DNA from 3 places in the Pseudomonas sp. No.117 genome. Region 3 is predicted to be linked to each of the others. Evidence: riboswitches for the same ligand, from Rfam matches in the RefSeq annotation. Region 3 holds a riboswitch; each other region holds the start of a gene.
What was found. Region 3 has a riboswitch for cobalamin ahead of ACYJP6_RS11480 (CbtB domain-containing protein). Riboswitches for the same ligand answer to the same signal wherever they lie in the genome.
Positions count from the first base shown of each region.

Region 1: another riboswitch for cobalamin. It lies ahead of ACYJP6_RS08205 (ABC transporter substrate-binding protein); the one in region 3 lies ahead of ACYJP6_RS11480 (CbtB domain-containing protein).
Region 2: another riboswitch for cobalamin. It lies ahead of cobO (cob(I)yrinic acid a,c-diamide adenosyltransferase); the one in region 3 lies ahead of ACYJP6_RS11480 (CbtB domain-containing protein).

Region 1 covers NZ_BAAJNP010000003.1:314,993-318,253, reverse strand. Annotated here, with positions in the region: gene cobJ (precorrin-3B C(17)-methyltransferase) at 1-1,597, shown strand, start outside; cobalamin riboswitch at 1,666-1,805, shown strand; gene ACYJP6_RS08205 (ABC transporter substrate-binding protein) at 1,837-2,853, shown strand; gene ACYJP6_RS08200 (FecCD family ABC transporter permease) at 2,850-3,261, shown strand, end outside.
Region 2 covers NZ_BAAJNP010000002.1:176,671-179,931, reverse strand. Annotated here, with positions in the region: gene ACYJP6_RS04350 (2-hydroxyacid dehydrogenase) at 1-133, shown strand, start outside; gene ACYJP6_RS04345 (mandelate racemase/muconate lactonizing enzyme family protein) at 144-1,343, shown strand; gene ACYJP6_RS04340 (four-helix bundle copper-binding protein) at 1,349-1,678, opposite strand; cobalamin riboswitch at 1,778-1,971, shown strand; gene cobO (cob(I)yrinic acid a,c-diamide adenosyltransferase) at 2,064-2,690, shown strand; gene ACYJP6_RS04330 (cobyrinate a,c-diamide synthase) at 2,684-3,261, shown strand, end outside.
Region 3 covers NZ_BAAJNP010000004.1:348,516-351,776, reverse strand. Annotated here, with positions in the region: gene ACYJP6_RS11500 (L-threonylcarbamoyladenylate synthase) at 1-33, shown strand, start outside; gene ACYJP6_RS11495 (segregation and condensation protein A) at 144-872, shown strand; gene ACYJP6_RS11490 (cobalamin biosynthesis protein) at 863-1,237, opposite strand; gene ACYJP6_RS11485 (CbtA family protein) at 1,237-1,911, opposite strand; gene ACYJP6_RS11480 (CbtB domain-containing protein) at 1,923-2,108, opposite strand; cobalamin riboswitch at 2,195-2,403, opposite strand; cobalamin riboswitch at 2,462-2,644, shown strand; gene cobW (cobalamin biosynthesis protein CobW) at 2,747-3,261, shown strand, end outside.

The sequences.
Region 1 (3,261 bases), on a different contig from region 3:
CTTGCCGGGTAGCCAGGTGCACGGCCTCGCCGGACGGGTCGAGGGCGATGTCAGCTACGATGCCTTCGGCGACCAGCTGCGTGAGCTCTATCGGCAGCAGCGGCCGCTGGTGGTGCTCTGCGCCGCCGGCATCGTCATCCGTACCCTGGCGCCGCTCTTGGACGATAAGACCGCCGAGCCGCCGGTGCTGGCGGTGGCCGAGGACGGCAGCGCCGTGGTGCCGCTGCTGGGCGGCCTGGCCGGGGCCAATCGCCTGGCCCGTCAGCTCGGTACGCTACTGGGCGTGGCCCCGGCCATCACCACCAGCGGCGAACTGAGATTCGGCACCTGCCTGCTCGATCCGCCTACCGGCTATGCCTTGGCCGATGTCGACGTGGCCAAGCACCGGGTGGCCGATCTGCTGGCCGGTGAGCCGGTGCGCATCGAGGGCGAGGCGCCCTGGCTGGACGAGGTGCCCCTGGCCCGCGATCCCGCCGCGCGACAGCGCATCCTGGTCTCGCCACTGGCCAGCACCGACGATCACACCCTGCTGATCCATCCCCGCGCGGTGTTGGTGGCGGTACGCGCCGATGCCACCGCGACTGCCGTCAGCGAATTGCTCGCCAGTACCGGCTATGCGCCAGGCGCCGTCGCCGTGCTCCTGGCGCGGGCGGAAGACATGGCCACGCCCGCCCTGGCCGAGCTGAGCCAGGCGCTGGACGTACCGCTGAGATTCGTCGACGCCGGCACCCCGGACTTCGCCCAGGCGACCGTCGACCGCGCCCAGGAGCGTGGCATCGCCCTGCACCTGCACCCGACGCCGCTGGACGCCGATCGGCTCGGGCAACGCCGTGGTCGCCTCAGCGTGGTGGGCCTCGGCCCCGGCGCGGCCGAACTCATGGCCCCGGTGGTGCGCCGCAGCCTGGACCAGGCCCAGGACGTGCTCGGCTATGCCACCTACGTGAACATGGCCGGTCCCCTGCGACCCGACCAGCTGGCCCATGCCAGCGACAACCGCGAGGAGCTGCAGCGCGCCCGTCACGCCTTCGAATTGGCCGCCAGCGGTCGGCGCGTGGTCATGGTGTCGTCCGGTGATCCGGGGGTCTTCGCCATGGCCGCGGCGGTGCTGGAGGTGCTGGAAGGCGCTGCGGATCCGCGCTGGGCAGCGGTGGAGCTGGAGATCCTGCCGGGCATCACCGCGGCCATGGCCAGCGCCGCCCTGGCGGGGGCGCCCCTGGGCCACGACTTCTGCCTGATCTCCCTGTCCGACAACCTCAAGCCCTGGGCGGTGATCGAGCAGCGGCTGCGCCAGGCCGCCGCGGCGGACCTGGCGATGGCCTTCTACAACCCCATCTCCAAGGCCCGTCCGCATCAGTTGGACCGGGCCCTGGACGTCCTGCGCAGCTGTCGCCCGGCGACCACTCCGGTAATTCTCGGCCGCGATGTCGGCCGGCCCGGTGGCGGTCTCGAATACACCAGCCTCGGCGCCTTGCGCAGCGATAGGGTGGATTCACGCACCCTGGTGATCCTCGGCTCCAGCCATACCCGGCGTTTCCCGCGGGCCGATGGTGGCGAATGGGTCTATACGCCACGCTGGTATGATTCTGAATTGTTATAAAGTAACATTCTGGCGCGTTTGAGAAGTCGCCGGCCGAGCGCGGGCACTTTCCAGGCGAAACCGGTGCTTGAAGATTGGTCGCCGCTGGTTCACCGTCGGCGACACCTCAGATCCGCTGGCGGGAAGCCGGTGCAAATCCGGCGCGGTCGCGCCACTGTGAGTCTCCTTCGGGAGATGAGCCAGACCTTGCCAGGGGACACCAACCATCCACAAGGGACGCGTCATCCCAAGGAGAGTCCATGCTTCGCCGTCTTTCGCCGCTGCTAGCCGCTGCGGCACTGTCCGTTTCGTCCTTCACCGCTCAGGCCGCCACCCACTATCCGCTGACCGTGCACAACTGCGGTCGCGACCTGGTCTTCGAGCACACGCCGCAACGTCTGGTCAGTATCGGCCAGGCCAGCACCGAGCTGCTGTTGCGCCTGGGCGTTGCCCCGCGGATGGTGGGCACTGGCGTCTGGTTCGGTGGCTTGCCCGTGGATCTGCAGGCAGAGGGCAAGGGCGTCCCGCGCCTGGCCGACAACGCGCCCAGCTTCGAGGCCGTGGTCGGTACCCGGCCGGACCTGGTGGCGGCGCAGTACACCTATCATGTCGGCCCCGGTGGCGAGGTGGGCGACTTCCCGCGCTTCGCCGACCTCGGCATCGCCGCCTACGTGGCGCCCAGCGATTGCGAGGGCAAGGCGGTGACCGCCGATTCCAACAGCGACGGCAGTCGCAGCGCGCCCTTCGACATGCAGCTGGTGACCCGTGAAGTGCACGAGCTGGCGACCATCCTCGATGTGCAGCCGGCCGGCGACCGCCTGGCGGCTGAGTTGGACCGGCGTATCGCCGCCGCTGGCGAGCAAGCCAAGGCTGCCGGGGTGCAGGGGCGCTCGGTGCTGTTCTGGTTCTCCAGTACCCGCCTGGAAGGGGATCCCTGGGTAGCCGGCAACCTCGGTGCGCCCGCCTGGATCGCGCGCGCCCTGGGGCTGCGCAACGTGGTGGACAGCGCCGAGGAATGGCCGGCAGTGAGCTGGGAGCGCGTCGCCGCCCTGGACCCGGACTATATCGTGGTGGCGCGCATGGACCGCCGCCTGTACCCGGCCGACGACGTCGACAAGAAACTGGCCTTCCTGCGCAGCGATCCCCTGACCCGCGAATTGCGCGCGGTGCGCGAGAACCACCTGCTGGTGGTGGACGCCCCGACCCTCAACCCCTCGCTGCGGGTGGTGGATGGCGTCGAGGCCCTGGCCAGCGCCCTGGCCAAGCCCAAACCATGAGCCTGCCCCTGGCGGCCGAAGGCGCCCGGCCCTGGCGCTGGCTGCTGGGCCTGGCCGCCGTGCTGGCGCTGGCCGCCAGCGTGGTGTTCGCGGCCTCCTTCGGCGAGATGCCCATCGCCCCCCTCACCAGCCTGCAGGCCATCGCCAATGGTCTCGGTCTGGGCCCCTATCCGGTGGAGCGCATCGTCCAGGGTATCGTCTGGGAATACCGCTTCAGCCGCGCCCTGGTAGCGGCCTGCTGCGGCGCGGGCCTGGCGGTGTCCGGCGCCATCCTCCAGGCGCTGCTGCGCAACGCCCTGGCCGAACCCTATGTGCTGGGGCTGTCGGCCGGCGCCTCCACCGGCGCGGTGCTGGTGATGCTGCTGGGCGTCGGCGGCGGGGTGCTCGGGGTGTCCCTGGGCGCCTTCC
Region 2 (3,261 bases), on a different contig from region 3:
CGCCTTCTGCACGCCGCATATCTCCGGTTGGACCCAAGGGCTGTTCGCCCGCCGCTATGCCTTGATCGCCGCCAACATCGAACGCCTGCGCCGCGGCGAACCGCTGCTCAATCAGGTCCATGGGCCCCGTTAGAGGACACGTCATGCGCATCACCCGTATCGAAACCACGCGCCTGGCCGAATTTCCCAACCTGCTCTGGGTGGAAATTCATACCGATAGTGGCCTGGTCGGTCTCGGCGAGACCTTCCGCGGCGCCGAAGCCGTGGAGGCCCAGATCCATTCGCTCTGCGCGCCGCTGTTGCTGGGCCGTGATCCCCTGCAGCTCGAAGCCCACAGCCGGGCACTGTTGCGCGGTTACCTGGGCTTCAACGGCAGCGGCGTGGAGACCCGTGCGGCGTCGGCGCTGGACATCGCCCTCTGGGACCTGTTCGGCCAGGCCCTGGGCGTGCCCATCCACCAGTTGCTCGGCGGCCGCGTCCATGAGCGGATGCGCGCCTACAACACCTGCGCCAGCCCCCACTTCAACACCGGTGGCGAGCGGCGCCGGCTGGTCGCCAAGGGCGAGGCGCGGCCGCTCGGCCGCTACGACGACCAGGTGGCCGCGGTGGAATGTCCTGGCGCCCTGGCCGAGAGCCTGGTGGACGAAGGCTTCGCCGCCATGAAGATCTGGCCCTTCGATGCCTTCGCCCTGGCCAGCCACGGCCAGTACCTGTCCAGCGCCGAGCTGCGCCAGGGCCTGGAGCCCTTCGCCCGGATCCGCGAGGCGGTGGGCGACCGCATCGCGGTGATGTGTGAATTCCATTCGCTGTGGAATCCCACCTGCGCCCTGCAGATCGCCCGGGAACTCAAGGAATACGACATTTTCTGGGCCGAGGATCCGATCAAGATGGACCATGTCCAGGGACTCGCGGACTTCCGGCGGCTGGCCGGTATCCCGGTCTGCGGCAGCGAGACCCTGGCCATGCGCGGTGCCTTCCGCGACCTGTTGGCGGCCGACGCCCTGGATTACGTGATGGTGGATCTTTCCTGGTGCGGAGGACTGAGCGAGGCGCGCAAGATCGCCACCCTGGCCGAGGCCTACCAGAAGCCCATCGCCCCGCACGACTGCACCGGTCCGGTGGTGCTGATGGCCTCCCTGCACCTGGGGTTGGCCTCGCCCAATGCCATCTTCCAGGAAGTGGTGCGGGCCTATCTGGCGGGTTTCTATTGCGATCTGGTGACCGAGCTGCCGGTACTGGAGCAGGGCTGGCTGCTGCCACCGACCGCCCCAGGGCTGGGGACCGCCCTGCAACCGGCCCTGCGGCAGCGACCGGACCGGAGCGGCCGGGTATCGGCGATCTGAGGGGCTCAGGCGGCCATGGCCGCACAGGCGTCGGCGCAGGCTTCACAGGCCCGGGCACAGGCCTGGCAGTGCTCGGCCTTGTGCTTGCCGCACTCGGCGGCGCAGGCGCGGCAGGTGGCCAGGCACAGGGCACAGGCTTCGGCGATGCGGTCGCTGTTGCGCTGCATGAAGGTGGCGGCCAGGCGACAGGCATCGGCGCAGTCGCGGTCCAGGCGGACGCACTCGCGCATCATGTCGATATGGTCTTCGCCCAGGCAGGCACTGGCGCAGGTTTCGCAGGCCGCGGCGCAGTCGAGGCAGGCCTTGATGCAGGCGGCGAGGGTGGAATCGGTCATCCGGTATCTCCTGGCGGTTTGGGGGTTCAGGGTGGACCCGGTCGCGGGGCGCCGAGTTCGGGTGGCGCGATCGATTGACGCTCTCCCGGCTAGTCCGTACCCTGCGCCCTTGCACGTGGTGCCCCGCTTGAGCCGGGGTGAAACAGGGAAGCCGGTCGAGCCGGCGCTGCCCCCGCAACGGTAGTTGAGTAGTAGCGGCGCGATACCCACTGGCCTGGCCGGGAAGGGGCGCCGCGGATGCCCCTGGGCATCGCCTCACGAGCCCGGAGACCGGCCACGCCTGCGTTCATCTCGGCGATGCGGAGGGCATCGTGCGGTGTCACCCCTGCCTGGCAGGCGGTGCCTCTGCCCGTGCCTCCGCCGCGCCCGCATCCGGAGCACCGCCATGACCGATACCCCCGAATCCACCAGCCCCGAGCGCGACGAACGCCACCGCGCGCGCATGGTGCGCAAGAAGGCGGTGATCGACGCCCGCATCGCCGAGGCCCAGGACGAGCGTGGCCTGCTGCTGGTGCACACCGGCATCGGCAAGGGCAAGAGCAGCTCGGCCTTCGGCATGGCAGCGCGCGCCCTTGGCCACGGCATGAAGGTGGGCGTGGTGCAGTTCATCAAGGGCCGCCGCGACACCGGCGAACAACTCTTCTTCAAGCGCTTTCCCGACGAGGTGCGCTACCACGTCATGGGCGAAGGCTTCACCTGGGACACCCAGGATCGCGCCCGCGACCTGCAATCGGCCGCCGCGGCCTGGGCGGTCGCGGTGGAGCTCCTGCGTGACCCGGCCATCGGCCTGGTGCTGCTGGACGAACTCAACATCGCCTTCAAGCATGGCTACCTGGAGGTCGACCAGGTACTGGCCGATCTCGCCGGCCGCCCGGCGCACCAGCACGTGGTGGTGACCGGCCGCGGCGCGCCGCCGGCGCTGGTCGAGGCCGCCGATACCGTGACCGACATGAGCCTGGTCAAGCATGCCTTCCAGGCCGGCGTCCGCGCCCAGCAGGGTATCGAATGGTAGGCCAGGCGCGGCATTGCCCGGCGCTGCTGATCGCCGCGCCGGCGTCCGGCCAGGGCAAGACCAGCGTCACCGCGGCGCTGGCCCGCCTGCATGCGCGGCAGGGCCGGCGGGTGCGGGTGTTCAAGTGCGGTCCGGATTTCCTCGACCCCATGATCCTCGCCCGCGCCAGTGGCGCGCCGGTCTACCAGCTCGACCTCTGGATGATCGGCGAGGCCGAGAGCCGGCGGCTGCTATGGGAAGCGGCGGGAGCGGCCGATCTCATCCTCATCGAGGGCGTCATGGGCCTGTTCGACGGCCAGCCCTCGGCGGCGGACCTGGCCGAGCGCTTCGGCGTGCCGGTGCTGGGGGTGATCGACGCGGCCGGCCTGGCGCAGACCTTTGGCGCCCTGGCCTATGGCCTGGCCCACTATCGCCCGAGCCTGCCATTCGCCGGGGTGCTGGCCAATCGCAGTGGCAGCCCGCGGCAGACCCAGTTGATCCGCGGCAGCCTGCCGGAGGGCATGACCTTCTTCGGCAGCCTGCCCCGGGATGCCGGTATCGAGCTGCCCAGTCGCCACCTGGGGCTGATCCA
Region 3 (3,261 bases):
GGGGATCCCAAGCCCTTCATGATCGAAGCATGAGCGAGGTCCTGGATGCCCAGCTGCTCGAGCCCGAGCAACTGCGGCTGGCACTGGTCTACGGTGAGGCCTTCACCGAACTGCCCCAGGACCTCTATATCCCGCCAGACGCCCTGGAGGTGTTCCTCGAAGCCTTCGAGGGGCCGCTCGACCTGCTGCTCTACCTGATCCGCAAGCAGAACATCGACATCCTCGACATCCCGGTCGCCGAGATCACCCGGCAGTACATGAGCTATGTCGAGCTGATGAAGGCGGTGCAGCTGGAGCTGGCGGCGGAGTACCTGCTGATGGCGGCCATGCTGGCGGAGATCAAGTCGCGCATGCTGCTGCCGCGCGCGGAGGGCCTCGCTGACGAAGAAGAAGATCCTCGTGCCGAGTTGATCCGGCGCCTGCAGGAATACGAGCGTTTCAAGAAGGCGGCGGAGGATCTCGATGACCTTCCGCGCGAAGGGCGCAACTTCGTGGTGCCGACCCTGCCGGCGCCTGACGCCCGGGCGCGCAAGCTGTTGCCCGAGGTTGACCTGAGCGAATTGCTGCTGGCCATGGGCGAGGTGCTGCGCCGTGCGGACCTGTTCGAGAGTCACCAGGTGACCCGCGAGATCCTGTCCACCCGCGAGCGCATGAGTCAGGTGCTGGAGCGACTGAAGGATGGCGCCTTCGTACCCTTCGTCGCGCTGTTTACCCTGGAGGAGGGGCGGCTGGGCGTGGTGGTGACCTTCATGGCCATCCTCGAACTGGTCAAGGAGTCCCTGGTGGAGCTGGTGCAGAACGAGCCCTTCAGCCCCATCCACGTCCGCGCCCGGGTGAGTGGCGCCGACGCGGAAGAAGAACCTCAGGCATAGGCCAGTGCCGCGGTGGCCGCGGCGCTCTTGCGCTTGCTCACCAGCAATCGCGCGTCTGCACCGGCCGCCAGCAGGGCGGCGGCTTCGGCGATGCTTGGGCTGCCGGTGTGCTGCAGCGCGACAGCGCTGGCAGCGGTGGTGCCGGGTCGCGTGGCCAGGTTGTCCGCTGGAAAGCCTCGCAGGGGCAGTTGCCAGAGACGCGCGAGTTCCTGCAGGCCGGGCTCTTCCAGCCGCGCATCCAGGGTGGCGAGCGCCGCAAGTTGGTCGATCTCGCAGCCCGCTTCGTTCAACACCGCCTGGGCAAGCTCGGCCAGTTCGTCAACCGAACACCCTCGGCGGCAACCCAGGCCCAGTATCAGCCTCATCAGGCGCGGCTGCTCTGGCGCTGGAAGAGCCAGCTGCAGGCCAGTCCAAGCAACAGCCAGAACGGCAGGTTGCTCGCCAGCACGGCGATCTGGAAGTGCCGCTGCAGGTCCTCCGGCGCCAGGCTGGCGTGTTCGACCGGTTGCGGGGCGCCGAGCAGGTGCGGCAGGACCAACAGGCCCAAGGCCGCGATCTTGAAGCCGGGATGGCGCGCGAAGACCAGCAGAGCTAGGGCGCCGGCAGTAGCGCCAGCGGTGCCGATCCACCAGAGCTGGCGCAGGGTCAGATCGGCGGCGGCGGTGCCCGGCAATTCCGGCGGCAGGCCGAGGCTGGGGGCAAGGCAGAAGGTGGCATAGCCGGCCAGCCCCCAGAGCAACCCCTGATGAACGCGCGTCGGGGCGCGCAGGTTGAACAGGCCGGTGAGCAAGAGGCCGAAGCCCACCGCCACCACCAGGTTGCCGCCGAAGGTCGACAGGGTGCGCGGCCAGCCGTCCGCGGGTGTCCAGGCTTCCTCACCATGCTCATGGTGTTCGGCCACTGCCGGTGCCTCGGCCTGGACCTCGTAGGTTTCCGCCTGGAGGATGAGCGGGGTCATCCAGAGGCCCTGCAGGACGCTCAGGAGCAGGGCGGCGAGCAGGCCGGCCAGGGCGGCACTGAAGGCGATACGCTGGAACATGTCGAGCTCCTTCAGTGGCAGGGGAAGCCTTCGCTGTGACGGGTGTCGTGGGCGCCATTGTGCAACGCCTCGACGTGGGAGAAACCGGCCAGGAACACCAGGCTCAGGCCGAGGAAGCAGGCGAGCAGGGTGGCGGTCAGGCGTTGGGCACGGGTATTGGTCTGGGACAGGGCGGTGGCGGAGCGGGCGACGGTCATGGCAAGGCCTCGGAGTCGAAGCGGCAGGGACGCGCCTAGGCAGCGAGCCGCAGGCGGCCGCCGTCCAGCACGACCGCCCACCGCGGGTTGCTTGAAAGCGACAGGCCGGTCTCCGGACTTACGAGGGTCGCATACCTATGCAACTACCAGAATCGCCTTCCCCAGACTTGCCGGCCGGGTGGCATCGTGATCCTGCGCTCGTCTACCGTTGCGGGGGCAGTGCCGGACTCGGACCGGCTTCCCGTTTCACCGCGACCCATGGCGGAGTCGCGACACCTGAAGCAAGGTTCAGCAGACCATGGGCGTCGTCCGCCGGTCAAGCCTGTTCGATTGACACCCCGGCGGGGCACTCGTAGCCTGTCGCGTTCCGAGGTGCTCTTGTCTGCAAGAGCTTGAAAGGGAACGCGGTGCGATACCGCGGCTGCCCCCGCAACTGTAAGCGGCATCCAGAACCTCTCCACTAGGCCACTGCTCACGCGGGAAGGCCGGAGCCAGGCGCCGCGAGCCAGGAGACCTGCCTCGCCAGTTTCCCATACGCAACCGGGCGGGGTGATCCGGGCTGCCATCAGGGCCTCGCCGTTGGGCGAGCGTCCGGCATGCCTGCCCGTCTTCTTTCGCTTTCCATCTAAGGGCAGCCCATGAAAACCCTGGCCAAGACCCCCGTCACCATCGTCACCGGCTTCCTCGGTGCCGGCAAGACCACCCTGCTGCGCCACATGCTCGATCACGCCGAAGGGCGTCGCATCGCAGTGATCGTCAACGAATTCGGCGAGCTGGGCATCGATGGCGAAATCCTGCGCCAGTGCAGCATCGGCTGCAGCGAAGAAGAGGCCCAGGGCCGCGTTTTCGAGTTGGCCAACGGCTGCCTGTGCTGCACCGTTCAGGAGGAATTCTTCCCGGTGATGAAGGAGCTGGTGGCACGCCGTGGCGACATCGACCACATCCTCATCGAGACCAGCGGCCTGGCCCTGCCCAAGCCCCTGGTGCAAGCCTTCCAGTGGCCGGAGATCCGCAACGCCTGCACCGTGGACGCGGTGATCACCGTGGTCGACAGCCCGGCGGTAGCGGCTGGCACCTTCGCTGCTCATCCCGAGCAGGTGGATGTCCAGCGCCGCCAGGACCCCAACCTGGACCATGAATCGCCGCTGCACGA